DNA from 4 places in the Asticcacaulis sp. SL142 genome. Region 3 is predicted to be linked to each of the others. Evidence: predicted binding sites of a transcription regulator. Region 3 holds the regulator's gene; each other region holds the start of a gene.

Region 1 (3,145 bases), 190 kb from region 3:
TGGCGCAGAATGTTCAGGGCGTGGCTGGTCTGGCCTATATCCGCGGCGTCGATGCCAAAACCCTTAAAGAAACACCCATTGTCGTCGAAAACATCACCGAAGGCTCCATCAAGGATTTCGGTGTGGGCGACTATGGCGGTGACAATATCCTGATCGGTGACGGCATGGCGCGCGATATGGGCGTGGGCCCAGGCGATGATCTTTCCCTTTTGACGCCGGGGACATCCACAGCGTTTGGCGCCATTCCACGCCGTAAAACCTATACGGTCGCGGGTGTTTTCAAAGTAGGTGTCAGTGAGCTTGATGCGTCCTTTGTGTATATGCCGATCGAACAGGCCCAGCTTTTCTTCGACAGAGAAGGGGAGTGGGACGCGCTTGAACTCAAAGTCACTGACCCATATCAGATCCAGTCCATCCGCCCCCAGATCGTAAACGCCGCGGGTCAGGGCGGGATCGTTCAGGACTGGACGGAACGCAATGCCTCACTATGGGGCGCGCTTCAGGTCGAGCGCAACGTCATGCGCTTGATCCTAAGCCTGATCGTCACGATTGCGGCCATGAACATTATTTCCGGCCTTGTCATGCTGGTAAAGAATAAGGGCAAAGACATTGCGATACTGCGCACCTTTGGCGCGGACAGGTCTTCGATTATGAAAATATTCTTCTTGTCGGGGGCTACTTTGGGCGCAGGCGGAACCATAGCGGGGGTTATGCTAGGTGTGGTTTTCTGTATGTTTATTCGTCCGATACAGCAGTTTGTTGAGTTCGTGACTCAAACTAAAGTCTTCAACCCGGACGTCTATTACCTGTCCTATATTCCGGCCAAGATTGAGCCTGCCGAAGTGGCGTTTGTGGTGTTCTGGTCTTTGTTGGCAGCATGTTTGTCGACCTTGCCGCCAGCGATGCGGGCCGCCCGTTTGGAGCCCGTAGAGGCGCTACGTTATGAGTAATAAAAATGTTGTCATGTCGTTGCGTGGCCTGAACCGCACTTATAATGTTGCCGAAGGCGCGCAACTTGAAGTGCTCAAAGATGTCGATCTTGATCTCTATGCGGGTGAAGTGGTTGGTCTTGTTGGGCCGTCCGGTTCAGGGAAGTCTTCGCTATTGCATTGCGTTGGCTTGCTGGAAACCTCCGAAGAAGCGCAATTAATTATTGATGGTGAAGATCTTACTCGCGCCAATGATAAGCTGCGCACGCGGGCACGACTGACCAAAATCGGCTTTGTGTACCAGTTTCACCATCTCTTGCCTGAGTTTACCGCTCTGGGCAATGTGGCACTGCCTCAGAGAGTTCTGGGCCGGTCTGTGCGTGAGGCTGAGGCGCGCGCCAAGGCTTTGCTTGAGCAGGTAGGCTTGGGCGAGCGCCTGAACCATCAACCCGCACAACTCTCTGGCGGTGAGCAGCAGCGGGTGGCGATTGCGCGGGCTTTGGTCAACAGTCCCAGATTGTTATTGGCCGATGAGCCCACGGGTAACCTCGATCCGGATACCTCGAAACAGGTCTTTGAGGCGCTGAAGCAAACGGTTCGTCATCAGCAGGTCGCGGCACTGATTGCGACCCATAATCTGGAACTCGCCAGACATATGGATCGGGTTGTGACCATTCAGAACGGAAAACTCACGGAATTGTCCACGGGTTCCGTTTAATTTAATCTCTTAAAATCAATGCATTGTTATTTTTGTTCCTGTTATGTGCATAATTTATTTGCGTTTGGAACAAATGGGGAATATAGAACAAAGCATGAATTTAACGGAGTGCGAAAATGGTTTCGACATTACATAATTTGCTGTCCTTTGCATCGGTCGCTGGCTTTGTGTGGGTTGTTTGCCAATTGTCTATGCTGGTAGCGTGAATCGGGTAATCTCACCTTAAGCAAACCTCTGGCGGAGACGAATATGAGCGAGACCGGATTTATTCATCTGAGGGTTCGTTCAGCCTACTCTCTGCTTGAAGGGGCCATAAAGGCCTATGATATGGGCAAGCTGGCGCAAAATCTTTCAATGCCAGCGATTGCGATTGCCGATCGCTGTAATCTCTACGGTGCGCTTGAATTTTCCCAAACCTGTAAGGACGTCGGAGTGCAGCCAATTATTGGTTGTGCCCTACCTGTCAAAGGTATTGGCGGCGGTTTGACCGAGAAGTGGGCGCGTATTCCTACGGTTGTTCTGCTGGCTCAAGATGAGCGGGGTTATCTCAATCTGTGTCATTTATCTTCGGTTGCCTATGTCGAGTCAGATGGCATCGAAGAACCTCATGTTACGTGGGATCAAATTGCGGCCTATAACCAAGGGTTGATACTTTTATCGGGCGGGCCTGATGGCCCGGTCGATCCACTATTCAAGCAAAATAAACCCGATGAAGCATGCGTCGCTCTTAAAGCTATGCATGAAATTTTCGGTGACCGATTTTATATTGAGCTTCAGCGGCATGATACTGGTTATGGTATGGGCGGTGTTGAGCGCGGCATGGCTGAGGCTGGGCTTGTTGAATACGCTTATGGCCATGATATTCCGTTGGTGGCGACTAATGATGCCTATTTTGGTAGCGCAGATCTTTACAAGGCTCACGAAGCCTTATTGTGCATCTCTGATAGCACGTTCATGGGGGTATCTGACAGGCGTAAGGTAACTAAAGATCATTGGTTGCGCCCCGCAAGTGAAATGCGTGAGGTATTTAAAGATCTGCCAGAAGCTTGTGACAACACGCTTGAGATTGCCAAGAGATGCGCATTTCTGGTGGCTAAACGTGATCCGATTCTGCCAAGATTTGACACAGGTGATGGCCGTAACGAGGCTGAAGAACTGGCATTTCAGGCACGGGAAGGGCTTAAGCAGAGATTGACCGAGGTGAAGCCTGCATTTCCTGAGCAGGATTACTGGGATCGTTTAGAACGCGAAATTGGCGTGATCCAAAATATGGGGTTTCCGGGTTATTTTCTGATCGTTTCGGACTTTATCAAGTGGGGGAAATCTCATGGTGTGCCGGTCGGGCCGGGCCGGGGGTCGGGGGCTGGTTCGCTTGTGGCTTGGGCCCTGACCATTACCGATCTTGATCCTCTGCGGTTTGGATTGCTTTTTGAGCGGTTCCTTAATCCTGAACGCGTCTCCATGCCCGATTTCGATATCGATTTTTGTCAGGAGCGGC
Region 2 (3,145 bases), 1.8 Mb from region 3:
GTCATGAAGGTAATGGCCAGACTGTAGCATAAGGACGTGCGTTCGGTAATGATGAACGCGCTGACGCGCTTCAGGTGCGCCGGATTGGGGGGATTGCGGCGCTCCACAGGCAGGGTTTCCGGCAGCCGACGCCAGATCCACAGGGCCACAATGATACCGGCACCAGCCAGAATAAGGAAAATCGCCCGCCACGACGGCAGAACAAACAGAATGACCTGGCCCAGGCTGGGGGCCAGTACTGGCACCAGCAGGAACACCACATAGATCATCGACATGACCTTCGCCATGGTCGATCCGGCGTAGCGATCGCGCACGATTGAGCGCGGCACGACACTGGCGGACGCGGCTGCAATGCCTTGCAGAAAGCGCAGCAATATCAGCGCCCATAACTCTGTCGCGGCAGCGGCGGCCACAGACATGATAATATAGGCAAGGATCCCGAACAGCAGCACGCGTTTTCGCCCCAGCCAGTCCGACAGGGTTCCGAACAAAAGCTGACCCGCGCCCGCACCGGAGAAAAAGGCCACGACCACCCACTGCAGATGGTTCTGGCTTTCGGCCTTAAGATCAATGCCCATGAGGGGCAGGGCCGGCAGCATGGTATCAACCCCAAGTGCGGTCAGGGCCATGCAGGCGGCCATCATGGCCACAAATTCGCTGAATGACGGTTCAGGCTTTGCCGGGGTAAGGGGAGGGGTCATGACACGCACACACATACAAAAATGAGTGCGGTCTTTAACAGTTTACGGCCTAAAGCGCTAACGACATTTGCGCTGGTGCGGGGGCGTCATCGTTTTGGCTGTCGTCATCCAGAGACGACAGGGTCACCCCCAAAAGGCGTATACCTTTCATTATCGGAAACACGCCTGTCAGCAGGTCATGGCAGGTGGCGGCCACATCGGTGCGGCTATCAATGAGGGTGGTGCCGGTGCGTGAGCGGGTTATCTGCTGAAAATCGGCAAACTTGACCTTGAGCGTGACCGTACGGGCGCGGGTGTCGTGGTTTTCGACGTAGCGCCAGACCTTATCGATAATGGGGGTCAAGCGCATCTGTGCGTCCTCAAAGCTGTGGATATCCTCAAAAAAGGTATTCTCGGCCCCGATCGATTTACGCACCCGGTCGGGCTTGACGCGGCGATGATCGATCGCACGCGCCAGACCATAATAGTACGGGCCGGAAACCCCGAAATGATGCTGCAAAAACGGCAGGGTCTGGGCCTTGAGGTCAAGGCCGGTATAGATGCCGAGCCGGTTCATTTTGGCCTCGGTTGCAGGGCCTATACCGTGGAATTTGCCGACTTTGAGCGCTTCGACAAAGGCTGGGCCAGTCTTTGGGGTAATCACAAACTGGCCATTGGGCTTGTTCTGGTCGGACGCCATCTTGGCCAGAAATTTGTTGTAGGATATTCCGGCTGAGGCAGTAAGGCCGGTGATGGCCAGAATTTCGGCCCGGATATTTTGGGCAATTTCCGTGGCCGTGGGCATGGCTTTCAGATTTTCGGTTACATCCAGATAGGCTTCATCCAGCGATAGAGGCTCAATCAGCGGCGTGTAGGCGGCGAAAATCTCACGGATCTGGTTGGAAACGGCGCGGTACACCTCAAAACGCGGGGGCACGAAAATCAGTTCCGGGCATTTGCGCCGCGCCGTCACCGAGGGCATGGCAGAGCGCACCCCCCATTTGCGCGCTTCATAAGACGCCGCGGCCACCACACCCCGTTCGCGCACCCCGCCCACGGCCACCGACTTGCCGCGCAGGTCAGGGTTATCGCGCTGTTCGACCGACGCATAAAAAGCGTCCATATCGACGTGAATGATTTTTCTTAAGGCAGCGTCCATCTTCCTGTTCCATTATTTGTCGCTCTTTCTGATCCATCAAATGGCATCATTTGATGGGAAAACGCTTTAGAACAAATATAGAACATAACAGAAAATTCGGGCTTTGCAAGCCGGTCGGCGGTTCGGACTATTCCTCAGCCGAGGTCGGGATATAGGCCTGCACCTCAAGCTCGACCATCGCGTCGAACGCAAGACCCGCCACGCCAAACGCCGTGCGTACCGGCAGACGCGAGGGGTGGAAATAGGTGCGGTAGATTTTGTTGAACTCGCCCCACTTGGTCATATCGGTCATCATCACCGTGACCTTGAAGACATGTTCAAGGCCCAGACCGTACTTACCGAGGATTTCAGCCAGATTCGACAGGGTCTGCCGGGTCTGCGGCTCAAAGCCTTCGACCAGTGTGCCCTCAGAGTCGAGGCCGATCATGGCAGAGATATAGAGCACGTTGCCGACCTGCACGGCCTCAGAGAAAGGCGAACGCGGATGCGGGTGCAGGAAGAACTGAACCTCATCGGAGGGGGTCAGGCGGGTGCCGGGTTGGTGGGCGCCGGGCTTAAGCATGAGGGTATCTCCCGAAACAGGTATGACGTCTTTGTCCTTAAGGGCAAATTATGCGGGGACTTGTCAAGCCGTATATAGCTCACCGTCACGCACAATTAGGGGCCAGGGTGTAAGCTTTGCGCCCGCGCACGGCCCGCCGATGCAGGCGCCGTCATGGATTTTGAACAGGGCGCCGTGCCAGGAACACATGATTAGGTCGCCGCCGGACGTCAGGTAGTGATCCGGCGCCTGCGCCAGTGGCAGGCCGGCGTGAGGACAGGTATCAACATAGCCAAAAGCCGCCTCGCCCTGACGCACAATAAAGCCGTGGAAATAGGCGTCCCCGATTGTCAGCACATAGTTACGCGCAGTGCCGTCAGGGATTTGCGCAAGCGGACCGAGCGCAATGCCGGCGGGCGTCGAGGTTAAGCGTTCAGTCAGGTTTGTACTCATGCCGGATCGGCATCCGGTTGCACGGACGGGTGGGCCAGTCTTAACGCTTCATATTCGGATGCCCTTGCCTCGACGGCCAGAAGATGTGGATAGGAGCTCAGATCGGTCCCGAACCGGCGGGCGGAATAGAGCTGCGGGATCAGGTAACAATCGGCAAAGGTCGCGGTCGGACCAAAGCAAAAGCCGCGTCCATGCCGTGCCACCATTTTTTCCAGCGCGTCAAAGCCGGCGGTGATCCAGTGGCGCGCCCAGTCATCAATATGATCCTGATCGTGACCCAGTTTTTTGAGCCGCTTCAGCACCCGCAGATTA
Region 3 (3,145 bases):
CTTAATATGACTGATATTCTTGCCAAAATTGCTGACTATAAACGCGAAGAGGTAGCACGCCGCCGCCGGGATATGTCTTTAGATGACATCGAAACCCTTATTCAAGGCGCAGGCGCGCCCCGCGAGTTTGCGACCGCCTTAATGGCTGATAAACGTCCCGGTAGTTTAAGTCTTATTGCGGAAATCAAGAAAGCCAGCCCGTCAAAAGGCTTGATCCGTGAAGATTTCAATCCGCCTGAATTGGCACGCGCCTATGCTGCAGGTGGCGCGTCCTGCTTATCGATTTTGACGGATGCCCCCAGCTTTATGGGTGACGAATCGCATTTTATTGCTGCCAGAGCGGCTGTAACCCTGCCCTGTATACGCAAAGAATTTCTCGTCGATGCCTGGCAGGTCGCCGAATCCCGCAGTTACGGGGCCGACGCTATTTTAGTCATCATGGCGATGGTGGATGACGCTCTGGCGGCCGATCTGATAGCGGCGGCACATCACTATAAAATGGATGCCTTGGTTGAGGTTCATGACGCCCATGAGATGAGCCGTGCCCTTAAACTTAAGTCTAATCTTATCGGTGTAAATAATAGAAATTTAAGAAATTTTGAAGTTGATATATCAACCACTGAGGTTTTATCCCGAATGGTGTCACCGGAGCATATACTGGTGGCCGAAAGCGGTATATTTACGGTCGATGATGTCACACGCCTTGAAGCCACAGGTGCCTTCGCCATGTTGGTCGGGGAAAGCCTCATGCGTCAAACCGATGTAACACTGGCCGCAAAAAAACTTTTATCGTTAGCTTGACATTAACCTGGAACACTTACAGAACATCTGTTATAAGTTCATGACTTGTTCACGCCGATGCCATTGCGGTCTGGGTGAACACAGAACCCACAGGTGGTATATGCTGACGACCAAACAACGCGAACTTTTAATGTTCATTCATGAACGCATTAAGGAAAGTGGTGTTTCGCCTTCTTTTGATGAAATGAAAGAAGCGTTGGACTTGGCGTCCAAGTCAGGCATCCACCGCCTGATCACAGCGCTTGAAGAACGCGGCTTCATTCGCAGGTTGGCGCATCGGGCCAGAGCCCTTGAGGTCATTAAACTTCCCGATCAGGCGACAACCGCCGCACCACCTAAAGGACGCCAGAATTTTGTCCCGCAGGTGGTCGAGGGCTCAAAACCTCAAGCCGCAGCGAAACCTGTTCTGGAAGACGGTCGTGAACTGCCATTGCTCGGTAAAATTGCCGCCGGTGTGCCTATCGAAGCTATGGGGCAAGAGCGTGACCGTTTACGCATACCGGAAGCGATGCTGGGGGCCGGTGAGCATTATATTCTGGAGATCGAAGGCGACTCCATGATCAATGCCGGTATTTTAAACGGTGACTATGTCATCATCAAAAAGACCGATACAGCGCAATCTGGCGAAATTGTCGTGGCACTTGTTGACGGCGATACCGCGACTTTAAAGCGTCTAAGGAAAAAGGGCGCTTCGATTGCGCTGGAGGCCGCAAATCCCGCCTATAAAACCCGCATATATAATACCGATGAGGTAGCGGTTCAGGGACGTTTGGTCGGCCTGTTGCGCAAGTACCATTAACGCACCCACGGTCGATCTCCACGCCTCATTTCGCTGCCGTTTATTCTCCACTGATTGCCTTGCCGAGTAAGTTCCAGCGCCCCAAGCGTCGCAAGATCATCCCTATCAATGCGGTTGATTTTAGCACAGGCTTGAGGCCACTCAGCGATGGCCGCACGGGAGATAATCAGGTCACTGGATTGACACAAACGCATCAGAGCTTCGGATTTAGGAGGTTTATTTCCAAACCAAAAGCCAATTTTATGAACAGCCTGGGGTTTGGGCACGCACAACAATCCCTTGCAGTCATAGTTGCCCGATAATCCACGATCCCGATCATCAACCAGCCCGTAATGCCGTAGCCAGTGTTCGTAGCCATATTGTTTAACTTTTGGCCGTAAAACGTAAGCTGTCGTTCCGCTCCGTATGGCCGCATTGGCACCTTGAGGATCAACCCATACATCCGGCGGGTATGTTCGCGGCCACACGATTATACTGATAGCGCCAATCAACCCAATCCAGCGGACACGTCCTCGCATCAGGCAAAGCCACAGTATGCCCGCGAATGAAATCAACAGCACATAATCAGGGGCACTGGGCATAACTCTGACGGCGCCTTCCAAAGAAGCGGTCCAGGCCGATATCTTATCGGTCAACATCAGCCCGAAGCCCGCTATGTACATGAACGGCGCACTAAACGGCGTGGTCTGCAAAACCGTCCATAACGCTAAGGCAGGCATTAATATAAAGCTCGATATGGGCGATGACAGCAGGTTTGATATCATCCCGTAAACACTGATGCGGTTGAAATAATGCAGGGAAAACGGCGTCGTGGCTGCACCCGCCACCAGTGACGCCATCAGTGACAGCCAAATAGCACGCCCTAAGTTCTGAAGTGCTTTGACACCCCATGGCACACTGATTTCCTTGACTATCGGTTTCTGGGCTTCTGCCAGTGCCAGAAGGGCGGCTGTAGCGGCAAATGACATCTGAAATCCGGGCTCAATAACCGCTTCAGGCATCAACAACAGTACAATTACCGCAGCGATTGCCAATGACCGTAAACTCAAAGCGCGGCGATCAACCAGGATGGCTATAAAAACGATGATAGCCACTACGGCCGCACGTATGGCTGGTGCCGGTGCGCCCGATATGGCTAAGTACGCCAGCACCCCAAAAACCGCGAACCCCGCCGCCCATTTTTTAATCGGGAAATTCAGGGCCAGCACTGGTATCATGGCCATAAAAGCCCGACTGGCGAAAAATATAAAACCGCCGACGATTGCCATATGCAAACCTGATATTGACAGTATGTGCGCTAATCCGGAATCACGCATGTCCTGCACCATACGCGGTGACAAATACGCCTGATGTCCCGTCACCAAGGCCGCCGCAAAACCACCTAACGCCTGCCCGTCTGGAAATTTACCTGTTAAATCATTGACCAGGTTTTGCGTAATCGTCCAGCGAAGGCTATTGAGCCCCATCAACAGCGATAACCTGAATGGCGGTTGAGTTTGGTCTGCGATATGCAGTTTACCGGGCACAAACCCCACCGCGCCCAAA
Region 4 (3,145 bases), 1.8 Mb from region 3:
ATTAAGTGTGTTGTCGGATGATAGCCCAAGCTGTTCTGCGCGCCTGATTTGAGCTTCGCGGGCGGCTACCACGCGCGCGGCGACCTCTTTTGAGCCTTCTACCGGCGGGGGCAGGGCCATGTCGGCGGCCGTCACCGGTGGGACATCGATTTGCAGGTCGATGCGATCCATCAGCGGGCCGGAAACTCGGCCTTGATAATCGCGCAGGCATTTTGGAGCCTTACCGCACGCGCCCTTGCCGACGCCGCCATAACCGCATCGGCAGGGGTTCATAGCGGCGACAAGCTGAACTCGGGCGGGATATCTGATGTGATTATTGGCGCGCGCCACCACAATTTCGGAGGTTTCCAGCGGTTGACGCAGAGAATCCAGCGCCTGTGGTGAGAACTCCGGCAGTTCATCTAAAAACAGCACCCCGTTGTGGGCCAAGGACACTTCGCCGGGTTTGGCGCGCATCCCGCCGCCGGTCAAGGCCGCCATAGAGGCCGAGTGATGAGGGGCGCGGAACGGACGATCGCGCGTCAGTTCGCCCTTATTCAACAGGCCTGCCATCGACCAGATTTGCGAGGTTTCCAATAATTCGCGTGAGGTCAGAGGCGGCAATATGCCCCGCAGCCTTTGGGCCAGCATCGACTTGCCCGATCCCGGTGGACCCACAAATAACAGATTATGGCCGCCCGCCGCAGCGATTTCGAGCGCGCGCTTGGCCAGTTCCTGACCCTTGACCTCATTGAGGTCCATCGGTTTGGAAGGTAGTGAAATTTCACCCGGTTCAGGCCGCGACAGCAGGCTATGGCCCTTAAAGTGGTTGATCAGGGCAATCAGCGACCGCGGCGCAAGGATAGGCACATCACCGGCCCAGGCGGCTTCGCGGCCGTTGTCTTCAGGGCAGATCAGTCCCATACCAAAGCTTGAGGCGGCCATAGCGGCGGGCAGGGCACCGGTGATAGCCCCGATGGAACCATCGAGTTGAAGCTCACCGACACAGACATAGTTATCGAGCGCGTCCTGCGGGATAATGCCCATGACCGACATCAGCGCCAAAGCGATGGGCAGATCGAAGTGAGAGCCTTCCTTGGGCAGGTCGGCAGGCGCCAGATTGACGACGATACGCTTACCCGGCCACCCTAAACCCAGTCCCGCAAAGGCCCCACGCACCCGCTCCCGGCTTTCGGCGACGGCCTTATCCCCCAGACCGACGATGGAAAAGGCTACCTGTCCGCCGGTGAGCTGAATTTCGGCTTCGACCCGGCGGGCCTCTGCCCCTTCAAAGGCAATGGTAGTTACGCGCATGTAGAAATGCCTTTTACGGAATAATTATGCGGGGAGTGTGGAATCAAACGCAGAACTTATCCACAGCTCATCATATTCTCAAAGACAAATCAAGAACAAAAAATGAACAAATGCGCAATAAAGCCCATGCGCCGTTTAGGGCGTGCCCAATAGGGCTTACGGATAACGATTTAAGGTCAGGTGGGGAGGCGTTTCTGTTCTATCCGATCCCACAAAATATCCCCGGCATCAACCCCCTCAAACGCCTTAAGTTGTACCGCGCCCGTGGGTGAGGTGACGTTGATTTCGGTCAGGTAATCGCCGATGACATCAAGGCCCACAAACATAAGACCTTTTTCTTTGAGCACCGGGCCTACGGCAGCGCAGATGTCCAGATCACGTTTTGTTAATTGCACGGGCTCGGCCACGCCGCCCACGCGCAGGTTGGAGCGTACCGCATCTTTTGGGGGGACACGGTTAATGGCACCGACAACTTCGCCATCGACAAGGATGATGCGCTTATCGCCAAGGCTTACGGCGGGGATGAATTTTTGTAAGACCAGCGGCTCCCGGCTGATCGAGGCGTGCAATTCAATCAGGGCATCAAGATTACGGTCACCGGCTTTGAGCTTGATGATGCCGGAACCGGCCGCGCCATGCAGGGGCTTTAGAATGACATCGCCATGCTTTTCGTGAAAGGCGTTGAGGGCGACCGGATCGGCGCTGATCAGGGTCGGGGGCTGAAGGCCGTCAAAGGCGGTTGCGAACAGCTTTTCCGGGCAATCGCGCACGGCGGTCGGGTTATTGACCACCAGAGTCTGCGGGTGGATGCGATCGAGCAGGTAGGTGGCGGTGATGTAGGCGATATCAAACGGCGGATCCTGGCGCATCAGCACGACATCTATGTCGGTGTGCAGGTTCAGGGTTTCATAGTCACCGGCGCTGACATGATCGCCCTTGATGGGGCGCAGGGTGACCTTGCGGGCGCGGGCATAGACCTTGCCGTCTTCGAGCGAGAGGTGGGCGGGATCGTATACCCAGAGGCTGTGGCCCCGGTTTTGTGCGGCCATCATCAGCAGAAAGGTGGTGTCGGACGCGATATTGATATTTTCAATCGGGTCCATCTGGATGGCGACGCGCAAGCTCATAACACACCTCTTAGTTTAAGCTTTTATATAGGCCAATCAAAAGCCCGCGCAATGACGGCGCGGGCTTTTAAATTTATAGTCTCAGCCGGGGCTTACTTCTTTTTCAGTTCCGCCAGAATATCGGCCAGAAGTTCCTGTTCGGTAGGTCCTGCCACCACGGCGGGCGGCGGCGGGGGTGGCATCAGGCGGTTGATCGCCTTGATGATCATAAAGATAGCCGCGCCAATAATGACGAACTGGATCAGGGTGTTGATAAACAGGCCGTAGGATATGGCAACTTCCGCCACATCACCGGCGGCGGGTTTCAACACCCACTTAAGCTCGGAAAAATCAACGCCACCGGTCAGCATCCCGATCGGTGGCATGATGATATTGTCGACCAGCGAGGATACGATTTTACCGAACGCGCCGCCGATGACCACACCGACCGCCAGATCGATGACGTTGCCGCGCATTAGAAAGGTTTTGAATTCAGAGACAATGCTCACAACCGGCATCCTTTGAAGTTATAAATTTCGGACGTTAGGTTCAGCGGTTCGCTAAACTAATGGCAGCTATGATTATTCGTTGTCGTCGCCGCTCAGGTTCAGGCGCTCACGCAGTTCTTTGCCGCTTTTGAAAAAGGGCACATGCTTGGCGGGGACGTTGACGGATTCGCCGGTGCGCGGGTTGCGGCCAACGCGGGCCGGGCGCGAGCGCACCGACAGGGCGCCAAAACCACGCAG

What was found. The regulator LexA, encoded in region 3, represses DNA repair genes until DNA is damaged. The targets are predictions, from matches to a motif close to ATGTTCNCNANNTGTTCT.
Region 1: the regulator LexA is predicted to act here: its motif matches at 1,714-1,731, upstream of dnaE (DNA polymerase III subunit alpha).
Region 2: the regulator LexA is predicted to act here: its motif matches at 1,908-1,925, upstream of dinB (DNA polymerase IV).
Region 4: the regulator LexA is predicted to act here: its motif matches at 1,386-1,403, upstream of OVA03_RS10800 (YifB family Mg chelatase-like AAA ATPase).

What each region holds. Positions count from the first base shown of each region.
Region 1 covers NZ_CP113061.1:767,252-770,396, reverse strand. The annotation lists gene OVA03_RS03520 (lipoprotein-releasing ABC transporter permease subunit) at 1-950, shown strand, start outside; gene OVA03_RS03515 (ABC transporter ATP-binding protein) at 943-1,647, shown strand; gene dnaE (DNA polymerase III subunit alpha) at 1,897-3,145, shown strand, end outside.
Region 2 covers NZ_CP113061.1:2,487,387-2,490,531, reverse strand. The annotation lists gene OVA03_RS11295 (multidrug effflux MFS transporter) at 1-701, opposite strand, end outside; gene dinB (DNA polymerase IV) at 751-1,839, opposite strand; gene OVA03_RS11285 (RidA family protein) at 1,967-2,401, opposite strand; gene OVA03_RS11280 (Rieske (2Fe-2S) protein) at 2,465-2,833, opposite strand; gene maiA (maleylacetoacetate isomerase) at 2,830-3,145, opposite strand, start outside.
Region 3 covers NZ_CP113061.1:574,302-577,446, reverse strand. The annotation lists gene trpD (anthranilate phosphoribosyltransferase) at 1-5, shown strand, start outside; gene trpC (indole-3-glycerol phosphate synthase TrpC) at 7-801, shown strand; gene lexA (transcriptional repressor LexA) at 902-1,600, shown strand; gene OVA03_RS02610 (ComEC/Rec2 family competence protein) at 1,597-3,145, opposite strand, start outside.
Region 4 covers NZ_CP113061.1:2,375,192-2,378,336, reverse strand. The annotation lists gene OVA03_RS10800 (YifB family Mg chelatase-like AAA ATPase) at 1-1,293, opposite strand, end outside; gene gshB (glutathione synthase) at 1,470-2,420, opposite strand; gene mscL (large-conductance mechanosensitive channel protein MscL) at 2,513-2,908, opposite strand; gene OVA03_RS10785 (integration host factor subunit beta) at 2,981-3,145, opposite strand, start outside.